4 regions of the Mesorhizobium sp. Primo-A genome follow, and region 1 is predicted to be linked to each of the others. Evidence: riboswitches for the same ligand, from Rfam matches in the RefSeq annotation. Region 1 holds a riboswitch; each other region holds the start of a gene.
What was found. A riboswitch is a leader RNA that binds a small molecule or an ion and turns the genes downstream of it on or off. The one in region 1 is predicted to bind cobalamin.
Positions count from the first base shown of each region.

Region 1 (7,594 bases):
CCGGGATCTCCTCCACGGCAGGCGCGGCAAAGCTTTCCTGATGGTATTTCGCCATGTCGAAGCCGGCTGCGTCCAGCATGCCGCGCACGGCGCGCATGAAAGGATCGGGGCCGCAGCAGAAAATCTCGCGCTCGCGGAAATCGGGCGCCAGCAATGGCAGCCGGATCGCGTCGATGCGGCCCATATGGCCGAACCAGCCCTCGCGGCTCGACCGCTCCTCGATCATGAAGCCGAGCGACAGCCCAGGCATGCGGCTGCCGAGCAGTTCGAGCTCCTTGCGGAAAATGATCTCTTCCGGGCGGCGCGCGCAGTTGACGAAGCCGACATCGGTCCATGGCGCGCAGTCGTTCAGCCAGCGCAGCATCGACATCATCGGCGTCACGCCGGAACCGGCCGAAATGAACAGGTATTTGGCGGCCGGGTGGCTGTGCAGCGAGAAGTCGCCGGTCGGCCCATAGGCCTTGACGTGCGAACCGGGCGTCAGATGGTCGAACATCCAGCGCGTACCGGTGCTGCCCGCCTGCGCCTTGACCGTCACCGCGATCGAGAACGGCCGCGACGGCGAGGACGACAGCGTGTAGGTGCGCATCAGCGGCCCGTCCGATGTCGGCAGTTCCAGAGTCACGAACTGCCCCGGTTTGTAGCGGAACCAGGTCTGGTTGTCGGAGCGGAAGGTGAAGGTCTTCACGTCAGGCGCTTCGTCGCTGACGCCGATCACTTCCAGCACCTGCAGCCTGTCGTTCCAGGGCGTCATCTGGTCGAGATGGCGATAGAGGCCAAGGTCCGTCATCGCATTCATCCTCTTGTCCCCTGGGCTAGGCGACGCTGCGCAGGGCCGGCCGGCCGCCTTCGGCAAGGCGCGGCCCGATGAACGACGCGTACCACTCGACGAACTGGATCACGCCGCCCTCATGCAGCTCCGAATAGGGGCCTGGTTCATAGGCCGGCGACAGGATGCCGAAGGCGTTTTCCTCGACGATGCGGCGGTCCTGGTCGTTGGTCTCGGTCCAGACATGGGTGAGCTCAGCGAGGTCGTAGTCGACGCCTTCGACCGCATCCTTGTGGACGAGCCATTTCGTTGTCACTGCGGTTTCCGTGGCACTGATCGGCAGCACGCGGAAGGTAACGGCGTGGTCGCCGAGGATATGGTTCCAGGTCGTCGGATAGTGATAGAGCAGCAAGGAGCCGATGCGGTCGGTTGAAACGCTGTCGGACAGGTTCTTCTGGACCGCCCGTTTTCCCGTCATGGTGTAGCTGACGGCATCGCGCAGCAGCGGCGCGCGGGTGGCGCGGTACTGCCCTGCCGGATCGATGCGGAATTTGCTCGGCAAGCCTGATGCCTCGCATCTGGCCCAGTGTGCGACCATTTCAGGGTCGCTGTCGGCGCCATGGACGCCGGTTATGGTTGGAGCCTCGGGGAAGGTCTTGCACAACTCGGGATGATTGGCGGCGCAGTGGTAGCACTCGCGGTTGTTTTCCCAGACCAGCTTCCAGTTGCCCTTCTCGACGATCGTGCTCTCGAAGGCGATCTTTGCTTCACGCAGCCGGTGCGGCAAAAGATAGGGTTCGATCATCGCCCGCATCGGCGCGAAATCTGCCGGTTCCTTGGCCAGGCAGATGAAGATGTAGCCGCCGACGCTCTCGCAGGCGACCGGCTTCAGGCCGAAATCACTCTTGTCGAAACCGTCGGCCATCTGGCGGGCAAACAGCAGGCGGCCGTCCAGCTCGTAGGTCCACTGATGATACGGGCAGACGAGCTTTGCCGCGGTACCCTTCTCCGTGTTGCACACGCGGCTGCCGCGATGGCGGCAGGAATTGTGGAAGGCGTTGATCTTGCCGTGCTGGTCGCGGACAAGGACGACCGGATAATCGCCGACCTGCACGGTGATGTAGCTGCCCGGCTTCGGCAGTTCGCAATCATGGCCGATGAACAGCCAGTCGCGATACCAGATCAGCTCCATGTCGAGCTTGAAGTAGTCCGGATCGGTGTAGAAGGGCTGCTCCAGCGAAAAGCCTTGCCGGCGCCCCTTCAGGAGCCTCAGCATGTCGTTGCGGATATCCATGTCCTGTCCTCGTTCCTAAGGACTGAACTGGTGGTGACGGAGGAAGGATTGAAGCGCAGGCCGGCTGTGTGCCGGACATGCGCTATCCACCTCTTGACCGCCCACCGCGATCAGTCGAGTCTAAAAATCTCGGGCTGGTTTCCGGGCTCTGGAGTTGTCCTTGCGGACCATCGCGACACCTTCCCAGGCGGTTGCCCAGTGGTCTCCCGTTGCGACTTGAACTCCACCACCGTTGCGGGGGCAGCGCCGGATTCTGACCGGCTTCCCAATTCTCCGCCTCGTCGTCACGAAGCGGCACCTGAGATGGTATGATCTAACCACGATCGCGGGCGCGCCGTCGGCATGAAAACGACATCGTATCCATGCGGCGCGACACGGCATGCGAAACGCTACTGCAGCTCGTCGCGGGCCGAGATCCCACCTCCCGGGCGGCCATTTGCCGGCTGCGATCTTCCCGAATCCGACCCTTCGCGGGGGGTCAAAAAAGGTTAATGGTTTCGAAAAATGACTATTAGTTCGCCCTAAAATCGAACCGAACGGTTCGTTTCTGTTGACGGTGCGTGCAGGACGGTGTGAACGCTGGGCCTCTGAAACAGTCAGTGATCCATCAGGTGGCTACACCTAACACACTGATATGAAGAAGAAAAATGCATCCCTAGATTCCGTTGGCACAATTTCAAGGTGTGGATTCATGGTCCACACGGAACAACTTCGTGATTGGAAAAGACGACCTTGCCCTCCCACATCGGGGCTGTCCGAACGACGCGATTTCATTTCCAAGACACGCCGCTAGACGGACGGAAAAAAGACGATACTGGAGTACCAAAAATGAAAAAGATCATTCTCACTGCCGCAGCCCTTCTGGCCATTTCCGGCAGCGCCTTCGCTGGTAGCGACCACTACGGTTCCAACGCCGCGGCAGCCACTGCTGTCGACAGCTCGTACACCGCTTCGACCAAGAAGTCGGAACCGGCTGCTCAGGCGCCTGCCCAGGGTGCTGACCGCAACCTCTTCGGCAACAACTAACAGCCGATTCCCAGTTTCCCGGTCGACGGCGGGCTCGCCCGCCGCCCTGGCGAAATTCAGACATTCAGGAGTATTCAAGATGAACAAGATCCTCATTGCTGCCGCCGCCGTTCTGGCCATCACCGGCAGCGCTTTCGCGGGCAGCGACAACTACGGTTCGAACGGCCCCAACCAGCCTGCCGCCGCTGTGGACCAGTCGTACACGGCTTCCACCAAAACCTCGGAACCGGCTGCCCAGACGCCCGCTCAGGGCAGCGACCGTAACCTCTTCGGTCGCTAACAACCAATTTCGCAACCGACGGCAGCTGTGTCTGCCGTCCTGGCGAAATCCAGAATTCAGGAGACTAAAATGAACAAGATCCTTATTGCTGCCGCCGCCGTTCTGGCCATCACCGGCAGTGCCTTCGCCGGCAGCGACAATTTTGGCTCCAATGGTGCCAATCAGCCTGCCGCCACGACTTCGGTCGACAGCACGCGCACCTCTTCGGTACGCAACACCGGTTCGCCGGTCTACAAGCTGCTGAACTCGTCGGGTGACACCACCCAGAAGTCTGCTCCGCAAGGTGCCGACCGCAACCTCTTCGGCAACAACTAACAACCGAAGTCGATCTCCAAGTCAAAGAGCGGCGGGCCCGGCCCGCCGCTCTTTTTTGTGCCTGACACGGTAATTGCGGTTAAGCCGCCTTTGCTTCCACTTCATGCAACGCGAAAGAACGTCCATCCGCGTCGAAGATATGCAGGTCCTCGCCATTGGCGCTCAGCCGCAATGTCGAGCCGCGCTTGACCTCGACATTGCCGGGCAGCTTGGTCACCAGCGGCAGATCGGCGCGGCCGATGTCGACATAGACAAGCTGCACCTCGCCGAGTTGCTCGACATAGTCGACCGTCCCCTCGAACAGATAGTCCGCGCCGCTGGCGATGATCAGGTCCTCCGGCCGCACGCCAAAGCTCACCGCAGCGCCCTTTGCCGAAGCCGGCGTCGCAATCGGCACGGTCGCCTTGCGTCCGCCGACATGGCTGACGACGGTCGGGTTTCCGGTCTTTTCGATGGTCGCCGGCAGGATGTTCATGGCCGGCGAGCCGATGAACTGGGCAACGAACAGATTGCCGGGCTTCTTGTAGAGGTCCATCGGCGTGCCGACCTGCTCGATATGGCCGTCCTTGAGCACCACGATGCGGTCGGCCAGCGTCATCGCCTCGACCTGGTCGTGGGTAACGTAGATCATGGTCGTGTTGGGCATCGATTCCTTGAGCTTGGCGATCTCGATGCGGGTGGCGACGCGCAGCGCGGCGTCGAGGTTCGAAAGCGGCTCGTCGAACAGGAACACCTTCGGATTGCGCACGATGGCGCGGCCGATGGCGACGCGCTGGCGCTGGCCACCCGACATCGCCTTGGGCAGGCGGTCGAGATATTTGGTCAGCTGCAGGATCTCGGCGGCCTGGCGCACGCGGCGGTCGATCTCGGCCTTGTTCTCTTTGCCGATCTTCATCGAGAACGCCATGTTGTCGTAGACGGTCATGTGCGGGTACAGCGCGTAGGACTGGAACACCATGGCGATGCCCCGCTTCGACGGCGGCACGTCGTTCACCACTTCGCCGGCTATTCTGAGTTCGCCGGAGGTGATTTCCTCGAGCCCGGCGATCGACCTCAGCAATGTCGACTTGCCGCAGCCCGACGGGCCGACGAAGACGATGAACTCGCCCGACCTAATATCGAGGTCGATGCCGTGGAGAATGTTCAGATTGCCGTAGGACTTCTTCACTTGTCTTAGCGTGACATCGGCCATTGGTTTCCTCCAGTGATTGGAAATTCAGTCGAGACGCCCGAACCAGGCGCCGTAGCCGCCAAGCTCGATGGAACCGCTGCTCGCCTGCCCCGAAAATCCGTGCCCGGGCAGAGGTTGCAGCGATCGGCCGCCAAGGTCAACCTTGGCCCGCCCGGCTCCCAGATTGAAGACGCAGACGATCTGCTCGTTGCCTGCGCGGCGCGTGAAGGCCACGGTATCTCCCTCACTTTCGATGAAGGTGATGTCGCCCTTGGCCAGCGCCGGATGGGCACGCCGGAAGCTGAGAAAGCGCCGGTAGTGCTCGAGCAGCGAAGCCTCGTCGCCCTGCTGGACATTGACCGCTTGCGCCAAATGCTTGGCCGGCACCGGCAGCCAGGGTTTTGCCTGGGAGAAGCCGCCATTCTTGGCGCCGCCGTCCCACACCATCGGTGTGCGGCAGCCGTCGCGGCCCTTGAATTCAGGCCAGAAGCGGATGCCGTAGGGATCCTGCAAATCCTCGAACCGAAGGTCGGCCTCGCCGAGCCCAAGTTCCTCACCCTGATAGATGCAGACCGAACCGCGCAAGGACATCAGCAGCGCCGAGATGACCTTGAGGTAGGCGGTCGGGTCGGGCTCATTGGCGGCCCAGCGCGAGGCCGGGCGCATTACATCGTGGTTGGAGAAGGCCCAGCACGACCAGCCATCGCTGGCGACCTTGCCGAAGGATTCCAGCACCGAGCGGACCTTGCCCGCGCTGATCTTTTCCGGCGCCAGGAAATCGAAGGAGTAGCACATGTGCACGCGCTTGCCGCCGGCGGTGTAGGCGGCCACCACTTCAAGCCCACGCTGCGAATCGCCGACCTCGCCGACCGCTGCGGTTGCCGGATATTCATCGAGCAGGGCACGGAACCGTTCGAGGAAGCCGAGATTCTCGGGCCGGCTCTTGTCGTAGAGATGGTCCTGGTAGTTGTAGGGGTTGACCGCCGGCGCGGTCTGGTCGTTGCGCTCTTCCGGCGGCAGCGGCGGGTTGTTTTCCAAGCCCTGGCTGTGGAAGTAGAAATTGATGGTGTCGAGCCGGAAACCATCGACGCCGCGCTCCAGCCAGAAGCGGGTGACGTCGAGCAACGCGTCCTGAACCTCGTGGTTGTGGAAGTTGAGGTCGGGCTGCTCGGCCAGAAAATTGTGCATGTAATATTGCTGGCGGCTGGTGTCCCATTGCCAGGCCGAGCCGCCGAAGATCGACAGCCAGTTGTTGGGCGGCGTGCCGTCCGGCCTGGCGTCTGCCCAGACGTACCAGTCGGCTTTCGGGTTGCTGCGGCTCGACCGGCTTTCCTTGAACCACGGGTGGTTGTCGGCGGTGTGCGACAGCACCTCGTCGATCATCACCTTCAAGCCCAACCTGTGTGCCTCGGCGGTCAGCGCGTCGAAGTCGGCCAACGTGCCGAACATCGGATCGACGTCGCAGTAATCCGACACGTCATAGCCGAAATCCTTCATCGGCGACTTGAAGAATGGCGAAATCCAGATGGCGTCCGCACCGAGTGCCGCGATGTAGGGTAGCCGCCCGATGATGCCCTTAAGGTCACCGATGCCGTCGCCGTTCGAGTCCTGGTAGCTGCGCGGATAAATCTGGTAGATCACCGCGCCCCGCCACCAGTCGCGATCGATGGCGAGGTCAGGCTTCGAGCTGGCCTTCAAAGCGGATTGCATCGTCTCAGCCTCCTTTCACCGAGCCGGCAAGCAGCCCGCGGACAAAATAGCGCTGCAGCGAGAAGAACACGATCAGCGGCACGATGATGGTCACGAAAGCCGATGTCGTCAGAATCTCCCAGTCGCCGCCGCGTGAGCCCAACAGCGCGTTGAGCTTGGCGGTCAGCACGATCTGGTCTGCCTCTGTGCCGAGGAAAACCATCGCCACCAGCAGATCGTTCCATACCCACAGGAACTGGAAGATGGCAAACGAAGCCAGCACCGGAAACGACAGCGGCAAGACGATCTTGACGAAGATCTCGAAATCGCTGGCGCCGTCGATGCGCGCCGATTCCATGATTTCGCGCGGCAGGCCGGCAATGTAGCTGCGCAGCAGGTAGATGGCGAAGGGCAGGCCGAAGCCGGTATGCGCCAGCCAGATGCCGAGATAGGTCTTCGACGGCATGCCGAAGAAAGCGCCGACGCCGTTGTAGAGTTTCAACAGCGGGATCAGCGACATCTGCAATGGCACCACCAGCAAGCCGATGATGACCGCGATCAGCAGCGCCCGGCCGGGAAACCGCATCCAGGCCAGCGCATAGGCGGCAAAGGCGGCGATCAGGATCGGGATGACGGTCGCCGGAATGGTGACGGTCAGGGAATTCATGAAAGACCGTCCGATGCCTTCGGAAAACAGCACGGTTTTGTAATTATCGGTGGTGAATTTCGGCGGCGCCGACGAAGCATAATAGACGCGCTGGCCGCGATCGCCTTCGAACGCTTTCGGGGACTGCATGACGAAGCTGCCGTCGGCATTGAGCTGCAAGGTCACGCCGTCGCCGAGATCGGCTGTGGTGCCGGCGGGATACTGCGTCGGTGCCGCCGATTTGATTCCGAAGGCGCTGATGTCGCGCTTGGTGCCGTCGCCGAAGATATTGCCCTCGAGCACGAACTTGCCGTCCTTCTCGACTTGCGCCGAGGCGGGCGGCAGCCGGCCGGCTTCCGTCTGTGTGGAACTGGCGAACGAGTTCCACCAGCCCGAGGCGATGA
Region 1 covers NZ_RZTG01000004.1:408,709-416,302, forward strand. Annotated here, with positions in the region: gene EOC83_RS10215 (hybrid-cluster NAD(P)-dependent oxidoreductase) at 1-790, opposite strand, end outside; gene EOC83_RS10220 (aromatic ring-hydroxylating dioxygenase subunit alpha) at 816-2,063, opposite strand; cobalamin riboswitch at 2,178-2,380, opposite strand; gene EOC83_RS10225 (DUF680 domain-containing protein) at 2,892-3,089, shown strand; gene EOC83_RS10230 (DUF680 domain-containing protein) at 3,169-3,369, shown strand; gene EOC83_RS10235 (DUF680 domain-containing protein) at 3,439-3,684, shown strand; gene ugpC (sn-glycerol-3-phosphate ABC transporter ATP-binding protein UgpC) at 3,764-4,876, opposite strand; gene EOC83_RS10245 (alpha-glucosidase) at 4,901-6,565, opposite strand; gene EOC83_RS10250 (carbohydrate ABC transporter permease) at 6,570-7,594, opposite strand, start outside.

Region 2 (7,594 bases), on a different contig from region 1:
GGCTCGATGGCAACCGCAGGTGCGGGAACGGGGGCCGGCAGAACCACCAGTTGCGGCACCTGCTTGAAGGAAAAGCCGCCGCGGATGTCGCCCATCTTGCCGGCGACGATGCCCATGGCCGCCTTTTCGAGGCTGCGATCATAGCGCGTTTCGGCTGTGGCCGGCGCGACGATGACGGCGCAAAGCGCTGCGCCGCACAGAAGCGTTTTCATTGTTGCTGTCTCCCTGCCTGATCACGATCTAGCAGGGCGCCGTTGAAAAACGGCCAAGAGACACGGTAAGCAAAGCGCCAAACGGCAGCGTAAACAACGCGTTAAGAACGTTGGCCGGCAAACTGATTCAAGTCACTGAGACTTTGATTCAGGCGCGCTGGGCGCGAACCGTATGCCCGAGCGCGACGAACACGGTGCGCACGATGCCGGCAGCATCGAGCCCGGCATCGGCATACATCTTTTCCGGCTTGGCGTGGTCGGTAAACACGTCGGGCAGCACCAGCGGGCGCACCTTCAGGCCGCTTTCCAGCAGGCCTTCATGGGCGAGGAACTGCAGCACATGGCTGGCGAAGCCGCCGACGGCGCCCTCCTCCACCGTCACCAGAACCTCATGCGAGCGGGCCAGCCGCCGGATCAGATCCTCGTCGAGCGGCTTGGCGAAACGGGCGTCGGCGACCGTGGTGGAGAGCCCGGCAGCCCCTAGCTCCTCGGCGGCGATCAGGCAATCCTGCAGCCGTGTGCCGAAGGACAGCAATGCTACCTTGGTGCCCTCCCTGACGATGCGGCCCTTGCCGACTTCGAGCACGGAGCCACGCTCCGGCATGTCGACGCCAACGCCATTGCCGCGCGGATAGCGAAAGGCGATCGGGCCGTCATCATAGCTTGCCGCGGTGCGTACCATGTGGCGCAGCTCCGCCTCGTCGGCCGCCGCCATCACCACGAAGCCCGGCAGTGTCGCCAGGAAGGTGGTGTCGAAGGCGCCGCAATGGGTGGCGCCATCGGCGCCGACGAAGCCGGCGCGGTCGATGGGAAAGCGCACCGGTAATTTCTGGATGGCGACGTCGTGGACGACCTGGTCGTAGGCGCGCTGCAGGAAGGTGGAATAGATGGCCGCGAACGGCTTGTAGCCTTCGGTGGCGAGGCCGGCGGCGAAGGTCACCGCGTGCTGTTCGGCGATGCCGACATCGAAGGTCCTCGACGGGAACGCTTCGCCGAACAGGTCGAGGCCGGTACCGCTCGGCATGGCTGCGGTGACGGCGACGATGCGGTCGTCCTCGCGGCCCTCCTGGACCAGGCTTTCGGCGAACACCTTGGTGTAGGCCGGTGCGTTGGCCGGCGCCTTGGCCTGCGCGCCGGTGATGACGTCGAACTTGTTGACGCCGTGATATTTGTCGGCGGCGGCTTCCGCCGGCGCATAGCCCTTGCCCTTCTGGGTGACGACATGGATGAGCACCGGGCCTTCGCCATTGTCTCGGACATTTTTCAGGACCGGGATCAGATGCTCCAGATTGTGGCCGTCGATCGGGCCGATGTGATAGAAGCCGAGTTCCTCGAACAGCGTGCCGCCGGTGACGTAGCCGCGTGCATGCTCGACCGCCCTTGTGATCGCACGATCCGCCCGCTTGCCGAGATAAGATGTCAGTTTTTTGCCGAAATCGCGCAGGCCGATATAGGCCTTGCCGGAGGCCAGCCGCGCCAGATAGGCGCTCATGGCGCCGGTTGGCGGCGCGATCGACATGTCGTTGTCGTTGAGAATGACGATCAGCCGTGCATCGAGCGCGCCGGCATTGTTCATCGCCTCGTAGGCCATGCCGGCAGACATGGCGCCGTCGCCGATGACGGCGATGACATTGTTGCGGCCGCCGGAGAGATCGCGGGCCGCGGCCATGCCGAGGCCGGCCGATATCGATGTCGAGGAGTGGGCAGCGCCGAAGGGATCGTACTCGCTCTCGGCGCGGCGGGTGAAGCCGGACAGGCCGCCTTCCTGGCGCAGCGTGCGGATACGGTCGCGGCGGCCGGTCAGGATCTTGTGCGGATAGGCCTGGTGGCCGACATCCCAGATCAGCCGATCATCGGGGGTGTTGAAGACATAGTGCAGCGCCACTGTCAGCTCGACCACGCCAAGGCCGGCGCCCAGATGACCACCCGTGCGGGATACCGCGTCGACCAGCTCGGCGCGAAGCTCGGACGCCAGTTGCGGCAGCTCACTCTCGGCAAGCATGCGCAGGTCGGCCGGGATGCGGGCCTTGTCGAGAAGCGGCGTATGCGGCGTTGCGTTCACGGTGCTCAGGCTTTCGGTTGATGGGCGAAATAGGCCGCCGGCCGGCGAAAGTAAATGCGTGTCAGTGACGCGGATCAGACTGTGGTCTTTTGCTTCTATGCAGGTCGTTTCCCCAAAACCGGGCCACTTTGGGCGACAGGCATCAGCTTTCCGGCAGCGGAATGAACTCTTCCTCGTCTCCTGGAACGATGTCGAAGCGGCCTGTCTTCCATTCCTCTTTCGCCTGTTCGATACGCTCTTTCGACGACGAGACGAAATTCCACCAGATGTAACGCTTCGAACCAAGAGAGGCGCCGCCGAACAGCATGAAATGCGCCCCGGTCTGCGACGACACGACGATCTCGTCACCGGGACGGAAGACCAGCAGCCGTTCGGCTGGGAACACATCGCCCGAAATCGAGACCTCGCCTTCCAGCGTGTAAATGGCGCGCTCTTCCGCATCGGCAGGGATTTTCACGCTGGCGCCGGGCGCCAGGCGCAGGTCGGCGTAGAGCGTCTCCGAATCGGCCCTGACCGGGGACCGTAATCCTTGGAAATCGCCGATGATGAGGCGCCCGTTGACGCCTTCGGCATCAATCTCGGGAAGCCTGAGCGCTCCTGTGTTCTCGAACACAGGAGCCACCTCTTCCTTGTCGTCCGGCAGCGCCAGCCATGTCTGCAGGCCGGATACCGACATCGGCGCGCCACGCAGTTCCTCCGGCGTACGCTCCGAATGGACGATGCCGCGGCCGGCGGTCATCAAATTCACGTCGCCGGGCTGAATGACCATTTCGGTGCCGAGGGAGTCGCGGTGCCGGATCTTGCCGTCGAACAGATAGGTGACCGTCGACAGTCCGATATGCGGATGCGGACGGACGTCCAGCGCCTGGCCGGCCCGCAGGATCGCGGGACCCATGCGGTCGAAGAAGATGAACGGACCGACCAACCGCCTTTTTGCCGTTGGCAGGGCACGGCGCACCTGAAAACCACCGATGTCCTTGGCGTTCGGAATGACCATCAATTCGATCTGATCGCTGGCGAACGCATCGCCCACCTCAGGGTCTTTCCCGGGGAAGAAGCTCATGGACTCTCCTTGTCGGTGGTCGAAGGCCGCCTGGCCGCATCAGGCAAAGCGGATGGCCGCCTTTGCCCGCAGCTTGGCCGCCACCTCTTCGCGATTGCGCGGATGCTGATGGGTTTCCAGGGAATCGAGCAGTTCGCGCGCCGAGGCCGCGATGGCGTCGACGGCATGATCGAAGGCGTGCTGGTTCTGCTTCGAGGGTCGCGTCGTTCCGCTCAGCTTGCGGACGAACTGAAGGGCCGCGTCGCGCACCTCGTCATTGGTTGCCGGCGGATCAAAATTGAACAGGGTCTTGATGTTTCTGCACATCGCTTCCGTATCTCCTCTTGTCCTTGAGCTGTTTCAATCGCAACGAGTTATATCCTCGATCATGATCATGTCCAAAAACCGGTGAGGCGAGGCCATCGTTCGGACCGGCCTCAATCCGCGTCGAGCGGCTCCGTTCCAACCGGCTTGCCGTCGCGCGACAGCCTGATCTTCTCGACCTTGTCCTCGGCGGCCTTCAGCAGCCGGTCGCAATGCGCCTTCAGCGCCTCGCCACGTTCATAGATCCTGATCGACTGGTCGAGCGGCACGTCGCCACGCTCCAGATCATCGACGATCTTCTCCAGCGCATCGAGTGCCTGCTCGAAGCTCATCGCCTTGACGTCTTCGTTGGTCTCACCAGCCATCGTTCATCCTTTCATCAGTCGCCCGACATGGGCGGCGACCGAAAATGCCAATCCCTGCAGATCGTAGCCGCCCTCGAGCAGGCTGACGAGCCGGTTGCCGCTGTGGCGTGCCGCGCGCTGCATCAGCTGGCCGGTCGCCCAATCGAAATCATCCTCGGTCAGATTGATCTCGGCCAGCGGATCGCGGTGGTGCGCGTCGAACCCGGCCGAAATGATGATCAGGTCGGGCGCGAAATTGTCGAGCGCGGGCAGGACGCGCGACAGGAAGGCATCGCGAAACACTTCGCTGCCGGTCTGCGGCGCCAGCGGTGCGTTGACGATGTTGCCGGCGCCCGTTTCGGTCTTCGCTCCGGTGCCGGGATAAAGCGGCATCTGGTGTGTCGAGCAATAGAGCACCGAGGGATCGTCCCAGAAAATATCCTGCGTGCCATTGCCGTGATGCACGTCCCAGTCGACGATGGCAACGCGCTCGACACCGTGTTTCTTCTGCGCATAACGCGCCGCGATCGCCGCCGTGTTGAACAGGCAGAAGCCCATGGCCGTGGTCTTTTCGGCATGATGGCCGGGCGGCCGGGCGGCGACGAAGACGTTGTCGGCGCGGCCCGAAAAGACATCATCGACGGCGGCGTTGGCGGCGCCGATCGCGGTGATCGCCGCTTGCCAGCTCTTCGGACTGGCAGTGGTGTCGGCATCGATGCGGGCAATCCCCTCGTCGGGAATGGCGGCGCGCACGCGGGCGACGAAATCGGCGGGATGCGCGTAGAGGATGGTGGCCTCGTCGCCTTCCGGCGCCTGGATACGATCGAGCCCGGCAAAGGCTTCCTCGTCGAGCACGCGCTCGATGGCACGCAGGCGGTCGGGCCGCTCGGGATGTCCGGGCGGCGTGAGATGCTCGAGGAAGATCGGATGCGTGTAGAGACGGGTGGTCATCGTCCTAATCTAGTGACCCGGATCGACAAAGGCCATGCACGGGCGGCCGATGACTGGGGAAAATCGCGCCTGCGTCCATTCGTGTCGCCGCAGGCATTGGCCTCGCCGGCGCTTCGGCGTAAAGTCCTTGGCACTGCCTGGTGCCCGCCGCAAGCGGGAGAATCGGGAACACGGTTGAATTCCGTGGCGTGCCCAACGCTGTGAGGGGGACCGCGCCGGTAAATGCCACTGTCGATGACGGGAAGGCACCGGACGCGGGTTGATCCCAAGCCAGAAGACCGGCCTGGCAGGCATCGTCATCCGCATGGTCGGGCGGGTGGCATCAGAGCGACGTGCGTCCATTTGGACGCACAAAGTACGCTCTGACCGTTTTGAATCTGCAATCGCAAGGGGACAAGCGATGCCGGAACATATGACCGCTGCCATTGACGATGGATTCGACCAGAATGCGCGCGATGCGGTCTATCGCGCCATGTTCACGCGGCGCGACGTGCGCAGCCATTTCCTGCCCACCGCGATCGATGACGACGTGCTGGCGCGGCTGCTGCTTGCCGCCCATCACGCGCCATCGGTCGGCTTCATGCAGCCATGGAATTTCATTGTCATTCGCGATGCCGGACGACGAGCGGAGGTGCGCGACCTGTTCCTGGCCGCGCGCGAGCAGGAACTGCCGGCGATCGAGGCGGAAAAACAGGCGCTGTACCGCAAGCTCAAGCTGGAAGGCATCTGCGAGAGCGCGCTCAACATCTGCATCACTTGCGACCGGCAGCGCTCGAAGGGTTCGCCGCTGGGACGCTGGCACAATCCGGAGATGGATCTCTACAGCACCGTCTGCGCGGTGCAGAATTTCTGGCTGGCCGCGCGTGCCGAGGGCGTTGGCGTCGGCTGGGTGAGCATCATCGAGGCTGAGGCGCTGAAGCGGCTGTTGGCCATTCCGGATCACGTAACGCCAATCGCCTATCTCTGCGTCGGCCGTGTTTCCGAGTTCGCTTCCAAACCGGACCTTGAAACGCATGGTTGGGGACGGCGGCTGCCGCTGCCGGAACTGATCATGAGCGAGACGTTTTCCGGGCAAGGCGAGACACAGCTCAAGTCCACCGTGGCGCGCCTCAACACCGTTTCTGCCTCACCAGACACCACCTGCCCGGCCGATCAGGGTGTGGCGCCGGCCGTACCCCAGCGCGAACCGCCGAAGGAGGCGAGCGCCTTGTCCTTGAGCTCCCTGAACTTCGACGACGCCTCGGCCAACCGGGCGTCCCAGGCCGGATCCGGCACCTGGCCCGCGATGGTCTTGAAATAGACCTGCATCAGGCAAGCGATGGCGAAAGGCTCGATGAAGGCCGCCTTGAATGCCCAGGCGAAGACGATGGCGAGCACGAAGGCCCAGCCGGCGAGCTGGCCGGGCATCAGGAACAGAATGGCGCCGGCAGGCGCCAGCATCATCAGAAAGATGACGAACGACACGCCCCACATGATGACCGCCAGCCAGACGGCGTTCTTGACCATGACCTTGCCGTTCTGGGCATAGAGCACGACGCCTTGGCGCGCCGTCTCGAAGGGTGAGGCTGAATTGATGCGGATGTTGTAACCGAGGATGATCTCGTCGACATAGGTCAGCGACAGGCGGATCACCGTGTTGATGAAGGAGACCAGGCCGCTCAGGCCCGGTATCGGCAGGAAGGCGGCGATACCGCCGAGCAGGCCGGTGATGGCGCGGATGGCACCCTTGACGAGCTGGTCGACGACGAAAAGGATATTGGCCTCGGCAAAACGCTGGGTGACGACATCCCTGGCGTAGGCGATCTGGTCCTGACCGCCGGGAATGTCGCGGCCGTCGATCAGATGAACCATGACGGCGATGTGGCCGGCCTTGACGATATAGAGGATGTATTCGCGGATCCAGTAGACCGCGATCGAGACGATGCCAAACCCGACCACGCCGCCCCACAGGGCAAAGGACATGGGCCCGTCGGGATCGGTGGAGATATGGCCGACGCCATAGCCGACCGAGGCACCGGTGCCGGTCGCCATGATGTAGGCCAGCGTGATGCCGAAATAGACGATCATACGAAAGACGATGAACGGCCAGGTCCGCATCATGATGGACACCGACCGGCCGATCTCGAAATCCCACATGTGCCCCTCCGCCTCAGAGATGGTGGAAGAGGATGAACTCAACCCGGCGATTGTCAATTGCCGGCCCTGGCACCACAGGGCGACGAATTCTGGGCAACGGTTTTCTTTCGCAGCCTTTCGCCGGCGCATTGTCTGACGGAGCATCAAACGAAAAACCCGCCTGTGCGGCGGGTCACCGGCGCAAATCAGCACCATGGACGAATATGTACCTTAGCTGAGGGCAGGTGTCAAGAAAAAATTCCTATCGGGAACAGCTGCCGGCACGAAAAGCTCCGGTGGGAACTTCAATTCGACTGCGGATCCGGCTTCTTGAGCAGGCCTTCGAGCAGTTGCTTGAACGCCGTCACCACCTTCTTGGACGTCGCTTCGGGGTCGTCCGAATTGGCGATCCGTTGCGCTGCCTGGCTGCTCGCTCCGTTGATCAGTCGCGAGGCCGTCTCGGGGTCGAGGCTCGAGACAACGACCCCCTCCTCCTGCAGCGCGGTCAGATGGTCGGTCATTGACACGATGCACGCACTGGCAT
Region 2 covers NZ_RZTG01000012.1:268,285-275,878, forward strand. Annotated here, with positions in the region: gene EOC83_RS23205 (hypothetical protein) at 1-212, opposite strand, end outside; gene dxs (1-deoxy-D-xylulose-5-phosphate synthase) at 361-2,274, opposite strand; gene EOC83_RS23215 (pirin family protein) at 2,417-3,337, opposite strand; gene EOC83_RS23220 (DUF2277 domain-containing protein) at 3,377-3,643, opposite strand; gene EOC83_RS23225 (exodeoxyribonuclease VII small subunit) at 3,754-4,005, opposite strand; gene EOC83_RS23230 (histone deacetylase family protein) at 4,009-4,935, opposite strand; cobalamin riboswitch at 5,057-5,237, shown strand; partial or broken gene bluB (5,6-dimethylbenzimidazole synthase) at 5,348-5,965, shown strand; gene EOC83_RS23240 (hypothetical protein) at 6,088-7,071, opposite strand; gene EOC83_RS23245 (TetR/AcrR family transcriptional regulator) at 7,356-7,594, opposite strand, start outside.
Region 2: it holds a riboswitch for cobalamin, as region 1 does, so the genes downstream of both, bluB (5,6-dimethylbenzimidazole synthase) here and EOC83_RS10220 (aromatic ring-hydroxylating dioxygenase subunit alpha) in region 1, are expected to answer to the same signal.

Region 3 (7,594 bases), on a different contig from region 1:
CATGCTGTCGGTTCTCGACCAAGGGCACTCGCTTATCCTGTTTCCCGAAGGCACACGCAACATGACCGAAGAGCCGCTGCTGGCGTTCCGCTCCGGGCTCTACAATCTGTCGACGGCGCGGCCTGAGGTCGAGCTGATCCCGTGCTGGATCGAGAACATGTCGCGCGTGCTGCCCAAGGGCCAGTTCCTGCCGGTGCCGCTGCTGTGCCGCGTCGTTTTCGGCGCGCCTGTCGCGGTTGGCCCGGGCGAAGAACGCCGCGCCTTTCTCGAGCGCGCCCACGCCGCGCTTCTGGCGCTCAACCCGCGTCCCGAGCGAGACGATTGATGCGCCACGAGATCTCCATCCTGATCATCGGCCTGCTGGCGGTTTTGACCACCGCCAGCATCGTCGCCACCATCCTTTCGGCGCGAGCGCCGAAGCCGCTGAGCTCGACGCTTGTCAATCTCACGCAGCGCATCAACGCCTGGTGGGTGATGGTGGCGCTGATGACGGTCGCCTTCTTCTTCGGCCGTTACGGGATGACCATCCTGTTTGCGCTGATTTCCTTCGCCGCGCTGCGCGAATTCGTGACGCTGACGCATACGCGCCGCAGCGACCATTGGGTGCTGCTCGGCATGTTCGGCATCATCATCCCGTTTCAGTACTGGCTGGTGTGGACCGCCTGGTACGGGCTCTTCGTCATCTTCATTCCGGTCTACTGCTTCCTCTTGATGCCGGCCATCACGGCGCTGCATGGCGACACCGAACGCTTCCTCGAGCGGATCGCCGCGCAGCAATGGGCGGTGATGATCTCGGTCTATTGCGTCAGCCACGTCCCCGCCCTGCTGACACTCGACGTGCCAGGCTTCGAAGGCCGCACCTTGCTGCTGATCGCCTTCCTGATCATCGTCGTGCAAGGCAGCGACGTGCTGCAGTACATCTTCGGCAAGCTGTTTGGTAAACACCGGTTTTCGCCGAACGTCTCGCCGTCGAAAACCTGGGAAGGGCTGATCGGCGGATTGGTGTCGGCGAGCCTGCTCGGCGCGCTGTTGTCGTTCGTGACGCCCTTCTCGGCGCTGCAGGCGGCAGGCGTGGCCTTCGTCGCCTGCTCGATGGGATTCCTAGGCGGGCTGGTCGCCTCGGCCATCAAGCGCGACCAGGGCGTCAAGGACTGGGGCCATCTCATCGAAGGCCATGGCGGCATGATGGACCGCACCGACAGCCTGGTCTTCGCCGCCCCGGTGTTCTTCCACATCGTGCGCTATTTCTGGACTGTGTGATCCGGCGACCGGTTGCCAAAGGCGCTCAAAGCCGGTTGCGGATCAGCATGGTGACGACGAAGAACGCACCGACCGAGCTGGTGATGATGCCGATCGGCAGTTCCTGCGGCGGCAGCAGCGTTCGGGCCAGAAGATCGCTGGCCAGCAAAAGCACCGCGCCGAAGACGGCGCAGCTGGCAACCAGGCGCAGATGCAAGGGGCCTGCCAGCGGCCGCGACAGATGCGGGATCATCAGCCCGACGAAGCCGATGACCCCGGCGACAGAGACCAGGATCGCCGTCGAGAAGGCGGCGACGAGAAACGTCATTCGGCGCATGCGCGCCACTGGCACGCCAAGGCTTTCGGCGGCGTTTTCGCCGGCCAGGAAGGCATCGAGCCGGCGGTGGTTCCACAGCGCGTAAGCCAGAATGGTGCCCGCACCCAGCGCGCCGAGCCAGATATTGTCCCAGCGCGCCAGGCCAAGGCCGCCCATCGTCCAGAACAACACGGAGTGGGCGGCGCGCTGGTCGCCGGCAAAGACCAGGTAGTTGGTCAAGGCGGTGAACATGAAGGACACGGCAAGGCCGGCGAGGATCAGCCGCTCCGGCCCTTGGCCCCTCACCCGCGCGACCAGCAGCAGGACGACGCCGGCGGCCAATATGCCGCCGGTGAAGGCCGCGACCGGCAACGTCCAGATGCCAAAGCTGTCGCCGAAGACGGTGATGACGGAAACGGCACCGGCGGCGGCGCCCGACGACAGGCCGAACAGGAACGGATCGGCGAGATCGTTGCGGGTCACTGTCTGCAGCAGCGCGCCGACGACGCCGAGGCCCGCGCCGACGCAGATGGCCAGGATCGTGCGCGGCAGCCGCAGATCGACGACGATCTTGCCGACCGGCCCGGACACGTCGTGCCCGCCTAAGCCGATTGCGCGGCCAAGCGCTGCTACAACGTCGGCCAGCGGGATCAGCGTCGAGCCATAGGCGATCGACAGCAGAGCGAGAGCGGCGATCGCCGCCGCTCCCGCCAGCATGGCCAACGCAAATGCCGGATGGCGCAAGCTCAAAATGCTTCCGGGTGCATGGCCTTGGCGATCTTGTCGATCGCTTCGATGTTGGCGGGTCCAGGCGTCAGCTCGGCGTAGCGGAGGGCGACGAAGCGCTCGTTCTTGACCGCGTCTGTCTCCTTCATGGCCGGATGCGCTTTCAGGAAATCGAGCAGCTTCCTGTAGCCGCCACCGTCCTGGTAATCGAGCAGGATGAGGAATTGCGGATTGCGCGACGCCACCGTTTCCCAATCCGTGTTGCCCCAGCTGGTGTCCATGTCAGCCATGATGTTGTCGCCGCCGGCGGCAGTGATCATGGCGCTGGGGATGGCGAACTTGCCTGCGGTGAACGGCTTGTCCTCGCCGGAATCGTAGAGGAACACCCGCGTGCCCTTGGCGCTGCCGACCTTGGCGGTGATGTCGGCGAGCTGCGCCTTCCAGCCAGAGACAAGCTTTTCAGCCTCGGCCTCCTTGCCGAAGATCTTGCCCAGCTTTTCGACGTCGCCATAGAGCAGGTCCATCGAGGCGGCGGGGCGGCTCTTGTCGAGATGGACGCAGCTTTCCGTCAGAACCAGCGTCTTGATGCCGTGCGGGGCAAGCGTGTCGGGCGTCACCTCGCCACCCGGCTTCATGCCGTAGTACCAGCCGGCGAAGAAGAAATCCGGCTCCACGGCCACGAGGTTTTCGAGCGTCGGATATTTCGGCGCCAGCTCCGGGATCGAACCCTGCTCTGCCTTGAATTCGGAACCGACCTTGTACCATCCGGTGATGCCCGTCAGGCCGACCATTGACGGCTGCAATTTCAGCGCGAAAGCCATCTCAGCCATGTTCAGATCGTGGATGACAGCGCGCTTCGGCGGCGCGTCGAAGGTCAGCGGCTTGCCGCAGCTGTCGACGGTTACCGGGAAGGCGAAGGCGGTCGAGGTCAGCAGCGAGACGGCAAGCGAAAAAGCGAGGCGTTTCACGGGTATGCTCCTTGTGGGTGGGATCGGGTCGACTATGGAACGGCTTCAATCACGACGGCGGCGCGGCACGGTTCGGAACCTCGAACACCGTCAACTCTCGATCCTCGGTTGGATGGCGCAGGCGCAGCACATCGATGCCGAAAATCTCGCGGATCAGCTGTTGGGCCAGCGCTTCGCGCGGTGCGGCGAGCGCTTGCAGACGGGCATGGTTCATCACCGCCACCCTGGTGGCGAAGGGTGCTACCAGCGCCAGATCGTGCAGCACCGCGATCACCGTCATCTCAAAGCCTGCCACGAGGTCGAGCAGTTCGCCGCGGGCGCGCGGGTCCAGATGGTTGGTCGGTTCGTCGAGGAACAGGATTTTGGGCTGCTGGGCGATGGCGCGCGCCAGTTGGGCGCGCTGGCGCTCGCCGCCCGACAGCGAGCCGACGGTGCGGCCAAGCAGCGGCAGCAGGCCGGTCCGGCGCAGCGCCTCGACGGCGATATCGCGTTCCTCGCGCCTGCGCCGCAGCCCGGCGTGCGGGACCCGGCCAAGCTCGACATAATCGATCACCGCCAGCCGCGGATCGGGCTGGTCGGTCTGGCCGACAACGGCGATATGCAGCGCCCGCTCGGCGGCCGAAATCCTGTCCAGCCCGCGTCCGCCAAGCTTCACCTCGCCGGAACTTGGCCGCAGCATGCCCGACAGCATGCGCAGCAGCGTCGTCTTGCCGGCGCCGTTGGGACCGATGATGGCAAGGCGATCGCCAGCGGCCACCGAGAAGCTGACCGCCTGGACCAGATTCCGCCCATTCGCCATGGCACAGAGGTCATGGGCTTCGAGAAGCGCTGCGCTCATCGGCTGCAGCCCGCCGGATTGCGGGGACGGCAAAGTGTGAGCATGGTGATGCGATGATCGATGGAGCCGTCCAACTTTCCGTCACTTTCCAAAACTGGCGACGGAAGGAAGCTGGCGAACCGGCCGACAAGGCCGGGATTCGCGTTTCCTCCCGGCACACCCCGTCCGGTCAACTCAGTGATGGCAGGTCTCCTGGCTCGCGGGTCGTTGCGCCATCCTGCCTTCCCAGCCTTGCCGGCCAGTGGCATTCACGGATTTTGCTCGCCGCTTACAGTTGCGGGGGCAGCCACGGCCTCGACCTGAACAGGCCTCACCGTGTTCCCTTTTCACCCCTCGCCTTTCGGCTCGGGGACCATCACCACTTCAGCGTAGATTTCCACCAAACGCTTCGCAATGGATTTCTCGGACGAAGTGGTGGGCCAGCTAAGGGAAACAGGCATTGCACGCTCACTTTATGTAATAACATAACATTCTTAGGAGATGACGCGGCCCGCTGTCAAGCGAAAGCCCATGGGATCGGCGCAGATTGCACGGAATGCGCAATTTCGATCAAACTGGCCGCGCCAGGAAACGCCAAGATGATCCGGCCAATGCGAAAAGGAGCCCCATGAACCCGACCGAGAAAGCGCTGTGGTTCGTCGAGAGCCATCTGCCGGAGGCGATCTCGCTTGACGATGTCGCGCAAAGCAGCGGCGTGTCGCGTTTTCATGTGACGCGCGCCTTCGGCGCCGCAACCGGCCGCTCGGTGATGGGTTACATGCGCTCACGCCGGCTGACCGAGGCGGCGCGCAAGCTGGCCGGCGGAGCGCCCGACATCCTCGTCGTCGCGCTCGACGCCGGCTACAACTCGCATGAGGCGTTCACCCGTGCCTTCCGCGATCAGTTCGGCACCACGCCGGAACTGGTGCGCGCGCAAGGCTCGACCAACAACCTCGACCTCGTGGAGCCGATCCTGATGGACCAGTCCTTCCTCACCAATCTCGAACCACCGCGCTTCGAGACCAGCCGGCCGTTCCTGATCGCCGGCCTCGGCGAACGCTACAGCTGCGAAACCAGCGCCGGGATTCCGATGCAGTGGCAGCGTTTTGCACCCTATATCGGCAACATCCCCGGCGAGATCTCAGGCGTTTTCTACGGCGTCTGCCTTAACGGCGATGACGCGGGCAATTTCGACTATGTCGTCGGCGTCGAAGTGTCCGGCTTTGCGGATCTGCCGAAGGACTTCTATCGGGTGCGGGTGCCGGCGCAGAAATATGCGGTGTTCTCGCACCGCGAGCACATCTCATCCATCCGCCGGACGATCAACACGATCTGGAACAGTTGGCTGCCCGACTCCGGTCACGAAATCGCGGATGCACCGGAATTCGAGCGCTATGGACCGGAGTTCGATGCCCACAGCGGCAATGGCGGGCTGGAGATCTGGGTACCGGTGAAGGCGTAGCTCGATCACGCCATCGGCAGCGCCGGCCAGCGATCGATGACCTTTCCGCCGGAAAACACGGCGATCGACCCGAATTGCTGCAGCACGGCCTCGCTCTGCGTCGGCCTTAGAAACGCGTAGTCGCCTGGCCTTGCGGCCGCATCGGCGGGCAAGCCCATGAATTGCTGGTTGGAGGACAGGCCGAGCAGGCCGTTCGTCTTCATGCCTTGGGGGAAGACCGGCTCGGCCATCCACTTGCCGCCATAGAGATAGCAGCCCTTGCGCGGAAACCGGCCGAGCGCCTGCAGCAGGCGGGTGACGGCCGGCGGGCCAGGCAGCATCGGCTCGACCACTTTCAGGATCGGCGTGGCAATGAAGGCCGCCGGCTGGAAGCCTTCTAGGCCTGGCGTATCGAAGTCGCTGGGCAGCACGAAGGCCGAGCCCATCGACACTTCATTGGCCGCGCCGCCACGATGAAGCAGCGCGGTCTTGCTGCCGCCGATGTTGAGGATACGGCGCTGGTCGGCGCCGAGACAGGCGACGAACGCCGCAGCCTGCGCCGACGCCTCCGCCAATGCCTTTGCCGGTCCGCCGAAAAGGCCGGGAATGAGCGGCGCATGCGCCTCGTAGGCCATGACGCCTTCGCAATGCAGCCGGGCCGGCAACGCGCTCAACGCCTTCGACAAGGCCGCGGGATCAGCAAAGCCGCCGCGATGCAGCCCGACATCGATCTCGAAAGCGATGCGCAGGCCGATGCCGAGTTCGTCAGCGAGAGCACCGTATTCCGCCAGTCTCTCCTCGCTGTCGATCAGCCAGCAGACACGCGACCAGTCGGCATCACCCTTCACCAGCGCAGCCCTTGCCGCACCGATCGGCATCGGCTTGCCGTAGAGCAGATCGGCATCCGGAAACGCCTTCAGCACCGCCTCGCTGATCGGCGGGTGGAAGGTCATGAAGCGCTCATGGCGAAGCGCCTTGCCTATATGCGCAAGCAGCGGCAGGCAGGCGAGCGATTTGTCGACCAGCCGCACGGCCAGGCCGGGATCCAGCCTCCCTTTTACCAGGGCAATGTTTCCGTCCAGCCGATCGCGGTCGAGCAGCAGGCAGGGTCGGAAGATGCCGGCGGTCTTCAGCGCATCCGAGAGGGTGGAAAAATAGGTGCTCATCATTCGATGCCGAACAGGCCGGCCATGTAGGGCGACACGAAGCGGTTTTCCGGATCGATGTCGCGGCGCGCCGCCATGGCATCGTCCCAGCGCGGGTAGAGCTTTTTCAGCTCCGCCGCTTTCAGGCTGTGCATCTTGCCCCAATGCGGCCGGCCGCCATATCTGCGGAAGATCGGCTCTGCCGCCCGCATGAACGGCAAAGGATCGTTCGCGGCGTCATGGTGGATGGCGATGGAGCAGGTCAGCCTGTTGTAGAATGGCGAAAGCCAGAACTGGTCCGGCGCGACCGAGCGCACCTCCATCGGGAAATAGACCTCGGGAAAGCGCTTCTCGGTCAGCTCGATGATCTCGGCCAGCGCCTTCGGCCCTTCCTCGAACGGCAAATGATATTCCATCTCGTTGAACTTGGTCTGCCGGTCGCTGGCATAGACGTTGAGCCAGTCCTGCACGTAGTCCTCGGCGGGAAATTTGGCGGCCGCCGATCGGATCAGGCGGCCACGCAGCGATGGCAGCCAGGCAAGTGAAGTGCGCAGCCTGCGCAGTGTCCTCAAACCCGCCTCGTCCTCTTCCGGCGGCCGCGTGGTGGGTGCGGCATCGCTGAAATCGCTGGCGATGAACTGCGCATAGCCGGAAAACGGAATGTAGTAGAATTCGGCCGAGCGATGCGCGGCCATCATCGCCTCGAAATCACGCAGCATCTCGGTGATCGGCAGCACATATTTGCGGCGGCGCAACCGGTAGGTCGCGATGTTGTTCAGCGTCACTTCGGTGAGCACGCCGAAAGCGCCGAGCGCAACACCGATGGCGTGGATCATGTCCCGATCCCCTGCCCGCTTGAAGTCGCGGACCTTGCCAAGGCCGTCGACGATCTGCACCGTCTCCAGCTGCGTGTGATAGGCGCCGAGCGTCGGCCCAGAGCCG
Region 3 covers NZ_RZTG01000005.1:181,850-189,443, forward strand. Annotated here, with positions in the region: gene EOC83_RS11495 (lysophospholipid acyltransferase family protein) at 1-325, shown strand, start outside; gene EOC83_RS11500 (phosphatidate cytidylyltransferase) at 325-1,260, shown strand; gene EOC83_RS11505 (iron ABC transporter permease) at 1,286-2,272, opposite strand; gene EOC83_RS11510 (ABC transporter substrate-binding protein) at 2,302-3,249, opposite strand; gene EOC83_RS11515 (ABC transporter ATP-binding protein) at 3,299-4,087, opposite strand; cobalamin riboswitch at 4,252-4,459, opposite strand; gene EOC83_RS11520 (AraC family transcriptional regulator) at 4,695-5,528, shown strand; gene EOC83_RS11525 (alanine racemase) at 5,534-6,673, opposite strand; gene EOC83_RS11530 (D-arabinono-1,4-lactone oxidase) at 6,673-7,594, opposite strand, start outside.
Region 3: it holds a riboswitch for cobalamin, as region 1 does, so the genes downstream of both, EOC83_RS11515 (ABC transporter ATP-binding protein) here and EOC83_RS10220 (aromatic ring-hydroxylating dioxygenase subunit alpha) in region 1, are expected to answer to the same signal.

Region 4 (7,594 bases), on a different contig from region 1:
TCGGCACCTCGATGCCGAGCAGACGCTCGGCGGCCAGCGCAAAGGCATGTTCCTGGTTCATCGGCGCGCAATAGTCGAGCCGGTCGAGATAGGGTACCGCCTGCAGATAGGTTTTGGCTTCGATCAGCTTTTCGGTACCGCGATGCAGCAGTCCGATATGCGGATCGACGCGATCGACGACTTCGCCGTCCAGCTCCAGCACAAGGCGCAAAACGCCGTGCGCCGCGGGGTGTTGCGGGCCGAAATTGATGTTGAAGTTGCGGACGGAGGTTTCAGCCATTTACTGCTTTGCCTTCTCGTCACCCGGCAGCACGTAATCCGTACCTTCCCACGGGGACAGAAAATCGAAATTGCGGAATTCCTGCTTGAGCTCGACCGGCTCATAGATAACGCGCTTGGCCTCGTCGTCGTAGCGCACCTCGACGAAGCCGGTCAGCGGGAAATCCTTGCGCAAGGGATGGCCTTCGAAGCCATAGTCGGTCAGCAGGCGGCGCAGGTCGGGATGGCCGGAGAACAAAACGCCGTAGAGATCGTAGGTCTCGCGCTCGAACCAGTCGGCGCCGGGATAGACGCCGGTGATCGACGGCACCATGGTTTCCTCGTCGGCCTGCACCTTGACGCGGACGCGCACATTCTGCTTCGGCGACAACAGGTGATAGACGACGTCGAAACGCTTGGCCCGCGACGGATAGTCGGCGCCGCAGACATCGATGATCGAGATGAACTGGCAGCGCGCATCGTCGCGCAGGAAGGTCATCACCTCGACCAGATCGCGCGGCTCGACATGGATGGTGAGTTCGCCATAGGCGATATCAGCCTCGTTCACGCGGCCGATCAGCTTCTCGCCGAGATAGGTCGACAGTTCGCTCAGGGATGCGGTCATGGATTTACCGTTCGATCGTGCCGGTGCGGCGGATCTTCTTCTGCAAGAGAAGAATGCCGTAGAGCAGCGCTTCGGCGCTCGGCGGACAGCCGGGCACATAGATGTCGACCGGCACGATGCGGTCGCAGCCGCGCACCACCGAATAGGAATAGTGGTAATAGCCGCCGCCATTGGCGCAGGAGCCCATCGAGATGACGTAGCGCGGCTCCGGCATCTGGTCGTAGACCTTGCGCAGCGCCGGCGCCATCTTGTTGGTCAGCGTGCCGGCGACGATCATGATGTCGGACTGGCGCGGAGACGCGCGTGGCGCGACGCCGAACCGCTCCGAATCATAGCGCGGCATCGAGGTGTGGATCATCTCGACCGCGCAGCAGGCGAGGCCGAACGTCATGAACATCAGCGACCCGCTGCGCGCCCAGGTGATGAGCGCCTCGGTCGAAGTGACCAGAAAGCCCTTGTCGGCCAACTCGTTGTTGATCTCGAGGAAGAAGGGATCGTCCTCCCCCACCGGCCTGCCGGTGTTGGGATCGATGATGCCCTTGGGCTTCGGCGCGACGAGGGTGCCTGAACTGTCGTTCAATCCCATTCCAGCGCTCCTTTTTTCCATTCATAGGCAAAGCCGATGGTCAGCACCGCCAAAAAAACCATCATCGACCAGAAACCGAGCATGCCGATCTTCGAAAACGACACCGCCCACGGAAACAGGAAGGCTACTTCCAGGTCGAAGATGATGAACAGGATCGACACCAGGTAGAAACGGATGTCGAACTTCATGCGGGCGTCGTCGAACGAGTTGAAACCGCACTCGTAGGCGGAAAGCTTTTCGGGATCGGGATTGCGGTAGGCCACCAGGAAGGGCGCGGCCAGCAGCGCCAGGCCGACAACCAGCGCCACGCCTATGAACAGGACGATGGGCAGGTATGAGCTCAAGAGTGCGTTCATGCTCGGCTTTCCGTTGGCGCCAATCCACGTTGATTACAGCACCGGACCCTAATGCGGAAGCGTGACAGTTTAACCGCTGAACCGTTTTAAGGGCCTATGCTGCAACGCGGCGAGGGTTAGCGCAGCACTTCCAGCGAAGCAAGTCAAACCTTGTTCAAAACATCGACCTGGACGGCATATCGCGGCAAACTGGTCCGATCCGCTCCTGTTTGATTTCCTTCGCTTTTTACTCCACTTTTCTCTCCTGACATGAATGCTGCCAAAACCCTGCTAGCATGGGTTGGAATCAGCCATTCGACCCTCGGTCAAAACACGTCAAAGTGATACCTGCATGAAGGAAAAGATCTCGCTCCCGATGGCCCGGCGCATCGCCCTTGCCGCCCAAGGGTTCCTCGATCCTCGCCCGACCGGCACGCCCGACCGCCGGCATTTTGCCCGCACGCTCTCCCGCACCGGCCTGTTGCAGATCGATTCCGTCAGCGCGGTGGTGCGCGCTCATTATATGCCGCTCTATTCGCGCCTTGGCCCCTACCCGTTCTCGCTGCTCGACAACGCGGCCGTGACGCGTAAGCGCACGGTTTTCGAATACTGGGCGCACGAGGCGTCCTTCCTGCCGGTCGAGACATACCCGCTGATGCGCTGGCGCATGCAGCGCGCCGAGCGGGGCGAGGAAATGTATCTGGGTCTCGCCAAATGGGGCCGCGAGCACGCCGCCTACATCGAAGAGATCTACCGCGAGGTCGCCGAGCGCGGCCCGATCGCCGCTTCCGCGCTGGAGGGCCAGAAAGGTTCGGGCGGCTGGTGGGGCTGGAGCGATGCCAAACACGCCTTCGAATGGCTGTTCTGGGCCGGCCGCATCACCACGGCGCACCGCCGCGGTTTCGAGCGCTTCTATGACCTGCCCGAGCGCGTGCTGCCGCAGGCGATCCTCGATCTGCCGGTGCCGACGCCTGAGGACGCGCACCGCGAATTGCTGCGCATTTCCGCCCGCGCCCACGGCGTGGCGACTTCAAGCGATTTGCGCGACTATTTCCGCCTGTCGCCGGCCGATATGAAAGGCCGGTTGGAGGAACTGGTTGAAACGGGCGAGTTGCTGCCGGTGCGTGTCGAAGGCTGGGACAAGCCGGCCTATCTTCACCGGGACGCCCGTCTGCCGCGCAAAGTCGAGGCCCGCGCCTTGCTGGCACCCTTCGATCCGGTCGTCTTCGAGCGCTCGCGCACCGAGCGGCTGTTCGATTTCCACTACCGCATCGAGATCTACACACCTGCCGACAAGCGGCAGTATGGCTATTATGTCCTGCCGTTCCTGCTCGGCGACAGGATCGTGGCACGCGTCGACCTCAAGGCCGATCGCCCGGCCAGCATACTGCGGGTCCATGCGGCCTATGCCGAGCCCGGTGCGCCGCCTGAAACCGCTGCGGAGCTGTTCGAGGAATTGAAGCAGATGCAAGGTTGGCTCGGGCTCGAACGCATCGAAGTGACGCCTGCCGGCGATTTGGGCGCGGCGCTGGCCGACATAGCCGTGTCGTAAGCTCGCGTTGACACCGCCGCCCGCAAAAGCCTAAATCCGGTTCCAGATGGTCCCTTGCCCGCAACGGCAAGGGCTAAGAGGGAATGCGGTGCGGGGCAAAATCCCAAATCCGCGGCTGTCCCCGCAACTGTAAGCGAAGAGCCAAGGCCGAAAACCACTGGGAATTCCCGGGAAGGCGGCTACCCAAGGCGATGACTCGCGAGCCAGGAGACCTGCCGTCTGCGACTGTAGAATCCGATCGCCCGGCGGGTTTCCGGGCAAGGAGCCCGATCTTTGGACCACGACAGCAGTTTTTCGGCTGGCACAGCGGATATTTCGTCCGGCCATGATGATGCCTTGGCCGGCGTCACCATCATCGTCTGCGGCTCCTGCCGCAATGAGACCGGCTCCGACGCTCATCCCCGCGCCGGCGAGTTGCTGACGGACGACACGCGCCGCGCCGCCGCTGGCGACGATATCCGCATCCGCAGCGTCGAATGCCTTGGCAATTGCAAGCGGCGCCTCAGCGCCGCGATCCTGCGCGACGGTTGCTGGAGCTATGTCTTCGGCGACCTGACCGCGACCAGCGGCGCCGACCTCGTGACAGGCGCAAAGCTCTTCGCCACCTCGAAAGATGGCCTGATCCCGTGGCGTGGCCGCCCCGATAGCCTCAAGCGCGGCCTCGTGGCCCGCATTCCACCCATCGACATGCTGAAGGATTGACCATGACCACTTCCGTATCCCGCGTTCCCTGCACCGTCGTCACTGGCTTCCTCGGCGCCGGCAAGACGACGCTGGTCCGCCATCTCCTGGAAAACGCCGGCGGCAAGCGCATCGCCATCATCGTCAACGAATTCGGCGACATCGGCATCGATGGCGAGATCCTCAAGGGATGCGGTATCGACACCTGCCCCGAGGAAAACATCGTCGAACTGGCCAATGGCTGTATCTGCTGCACTGTCGCCGACGACTTCGTCCCGGCGCTCGACCAAATCCTGTCGCTGACGCCGAGGGTCGACCATATCCTGATCGAAACCTCGGGCCTGGCACTGCCCAAGCCGCTGGTCCAGGCCTTTCAGTGGCCCAGCGTGAAAAGCCGGGTGACCGTCGATGGCGTCATCGCCGTGGTCGACGGACCGGCATTGGCCGAAGGCCGCGTCGCCAACGACATGGAGGCCCTCCAGGCGCAGCGCGCCGGGGACGAGACGCTCGACCACGACGATCCGGTGGAAGAAGTGTTCGAGGACCAGATCGCCTGCGCCGACCTGATCATCCTGTCGAAGAGCGACCTGATGGACGCCGCCGGCACCGCCCGCGCCAATGCCATCGTTGGCGAACACTCCGCCCGCGCAGTGAAGATCGTGCCGACCTCGCATGGCAAGGTCGATCCCTCCGTGCTGCTCGGGCTCGGTCTGGCCGTCGAGGACGACATCGAAAACCGCAAGTCCCATCATGACGGCGCATTCGACCACGAGAATGACGACTTCGACACGTTCATCGTCGACATTGCCTCGATCGCCAATCCGGACGAGCTGGCAAAGCGCGTCGCCACCGTCGCCGAAGAAGAGAACGTGCTGCGCGTAAAAGGCTTCGTCGAGGTCGGCGGCAAGCCGATGCGGCTCTTGCTGCAGGCCGTCGGGCCGCGCGTCAATCATTACTATGACCGCGCCTGGACCGCTGAGGATGACCGCCGCTCGCGCCTCGTCGTCATCGGCCTGAAAGGGCTGAACCGCCCGGCGATCGAGCGTATACTCGCCGGCTGATTTCGGACACGGATTGCGATGCACATCCTAACCACGACATCCGCCTCGCTCGACGACCTCGCCGAGCCGGTCGATCTGCGGCAGACGCCGGCGGATATCGTGGCCCTGTCCTTCACCGACAGCGACCTCGCCGGACTGGCGGCGGCGTGGAGGACCGATGCCGACCGCCTGCCCTCGATGCGGCTGGCCGCACTGCGCGACTTGCGCCATCCCATGTCCGTCGACCTCTGGGTCGACAGCGTCGCCCGCCATGCCAAGATCATCCTCGTGCGCATCCTCGGCGGCTACGACTGGTGGCGCTACGGCTGCGACCAGCTTGCCTCGACCGCCCGCGAACGCGGCATAAAACTGGCGCTGCTGCCCGGCGAATGCCGCGACGAGGATCTGCGCCTGATCGAAGCCTCGACGCTGCCGCGCGAGGAGTTGGACGGCCTGCTCGACTATTTCCGCGAGGGCGGCCCGGCGAATATGAGCGCGCTGGTGCGCAGGCTGGCGGGCTTGGCGGGACAGGATGCGGAAGTGATCGGCCCGGTGGTGGTGCCGAAAGCTGGTTTTTACGTGCCCGGATGTGGAGTTGTGGAGAAGCCGGACTTATCGAATGCTGGCGCTTACAACGTCAACGCTCCTATCATCCCCATCCTGTTCTATCGCTCGATGCTGCTGGCCGCCGATGTCGCGCCCATCGATGCGCTTGTTGAAGCGCTGCGGCAGCGCGGCATCGACCCAGTCCCGATCTTCGTCTCCAGCCTCAAGGACCCAACCTCCCTCGCCTTCGTGGAAACAGCACTGACGGCGCTGAAGCCCGCCGCCATCATCACCGCGACCGCTTTCGCCTCAGGCGCCGAACCCGGCATCGAAACGCTGTTCGACCGCGCCGGCGTGCCTGTCTTCCAGGTCATCGTCGCCACCACCCGCCGCGACATCTGGCAAAACAACCAGCGTGGCCTGGCACCCGCCGACCTCGCCATGCATGTCGTGCTGCCCGAACTCGACGGCCGCGTCCTCGCCGGCGCCATTTCCTTCAAGGGCGAGACCGAGACCGATCCCGCACTCGGCCACCGCGCCTTCGCCAACCGGCCGGAACCGGATCGCGTGGCGCAGGTCGCTGACCGCGTCGCGGCCTTCATCAAGTTGCAGGAGACACCCCGCGCCGGGCGCAAGCTGGCCATCCTAATCCCGGATTACCCTAGCGCTCCTGGTCGAACCGGCTATGCCGTCGGCCTCGACGTGCCGTCCAGCGTGCTCGCCATGCTGCATGACCTGAAGGAGCAGGGCTATGTGATTGAGGGGATTCCGCAGACGCCGCGTGGGTTGCTGGATTTGCTGGAAGCCAGCGATACTGGATTGGCCTTAGATAACTACATTGCCTTCTCGACGGAGTTGCCGACTGCGGCAATTACTGCGGTCGAAGCCGCTTGGGGCAAAGCGGAAGACGAAACAGGTTTGCGCGGAAGCTTCCCCTTCCGCGCCGCCACCTTCGGCAACGTCACCATCGCCCTCGCCCCCGACCGCGGCCGCTCCGTCGACCGCCGCGCCGACTACCACGACCCGACGCTGCCCCCGCGCCATGCGCTGATCGCCTTCGGCCTCTGGCTGCGCAAGTCGCTCGGCGTCCACGCGCTGGTCCATGTCGGCGCCCATGGCACGCTTGAATGGCTGCCGGGCAAAACCGTTGCTCTGTCGGAAAACTGCTTTCCGGAGATCGTCACCGGTCCCCTGCCCGTCATCTATCCCTTCATCGTCTCCAACCCGGGCGAAGCGGCGCAGGCCAAGCGGCGCATTGCCGCCGTCACCCTTGGCCATTTACCGCCACCGCTGACCGGCGCCGGGCTGGACGAAAACCAGCACAAGCTCGAGCGGCTGGTCGACGAATATGCGCAGGCCGACGGGCTCGACCGTCGCCGCCGTGACCGACTGGCGAAACTGATCGTCGACACCGCGCAAAAAACCGGTCTCGCCTCCGAAGCCGGCGTTGCCAGAACCGACGCGCCCGACGAGGCCTTGCGCCGCATCGATGCCTGGCTCTGCGACCTCAAGGATTTCGCCATCAAGGACGGGCTGCATATCTATGGCCGCGCTCCGGAGGATGAGCCGGACGCCATGCGCCGGCAAAGTGCTGAAGCCGAGAAGACGGCGCTCATCGCCGCGCTCGATGGCCGCCACGTCAAGGCTGGGCCGGCCGGCGCGCCTGCGCGCGGCCGCTCGGACGTCTTGCCTACCGGCCGCAATTTGTTCACCTCGGACCCGCGCACCATGCCGACGCCGACCGCCTATGATCTGGGCAGGGCAGCGGCGGAGGAAGTCGTGCGCGGCTACATGCAGTCGCATGGCGACTGGCCACGCTCGCTAGTCATCGATCTCTGGGGCTCGGCATCGCTGCGCACCGGCGGCGAGGAGATCGCTCAAGGCCTGGCGCTGATGGGCTGCCGGCCGCAATGGGATTTGGCCACCGGCCGCATCACCGGCATCGAAGTGCTGCCGCCGGCCACGCTCGGA
Region 4 covers NZ_RZTG01000008.1:30,591-38,184, forward strand. Annotated here, with positions in the region: gene EOC83_RS15640 (NADH-quinone oxidoreductase subunit D) at 1-280, opposite strand, end outside; gene EOC83_RS15645 (NADH-quinone oxidoreductase subunit C) at 281-883, opposite strand; gene EOC83_RS15650 (NADH-quinone oxidoreductase subunit B) at 888-1,469, opposite strand; gene EOC83_RS15655 (NADH-quinone oxidoreductase subunit A) at 1,460-1,825, opposite strand; gene EOC83_RS15660 (winged helix-turn-helix domain-containing protein) at 2,157-3,356, shown strand; cobalamin riboswitch at 3,387-3,591, shown strand; gene EOC83_RS15665 (DUF1636 family protein) at 3,630-4,058, shown strand; gene cobW (cobalamin biosynthesis protein CobW) at 4,061-5,098, shown strand; gene cobN (cobaltochelatase subunit CobN) at 5,117-7,594, shown strand, end outside.
Region 4: it holds a riboswitch for cobalamin, as region 1 does, so the genes downstream of both, EOC83_RS15665 (DUF1636 family protein) here and EOC83_RS10220 (aromatic ring-hydroxylating dioxygenase subunit alpha) in region 1, are expected to answer to the same signal.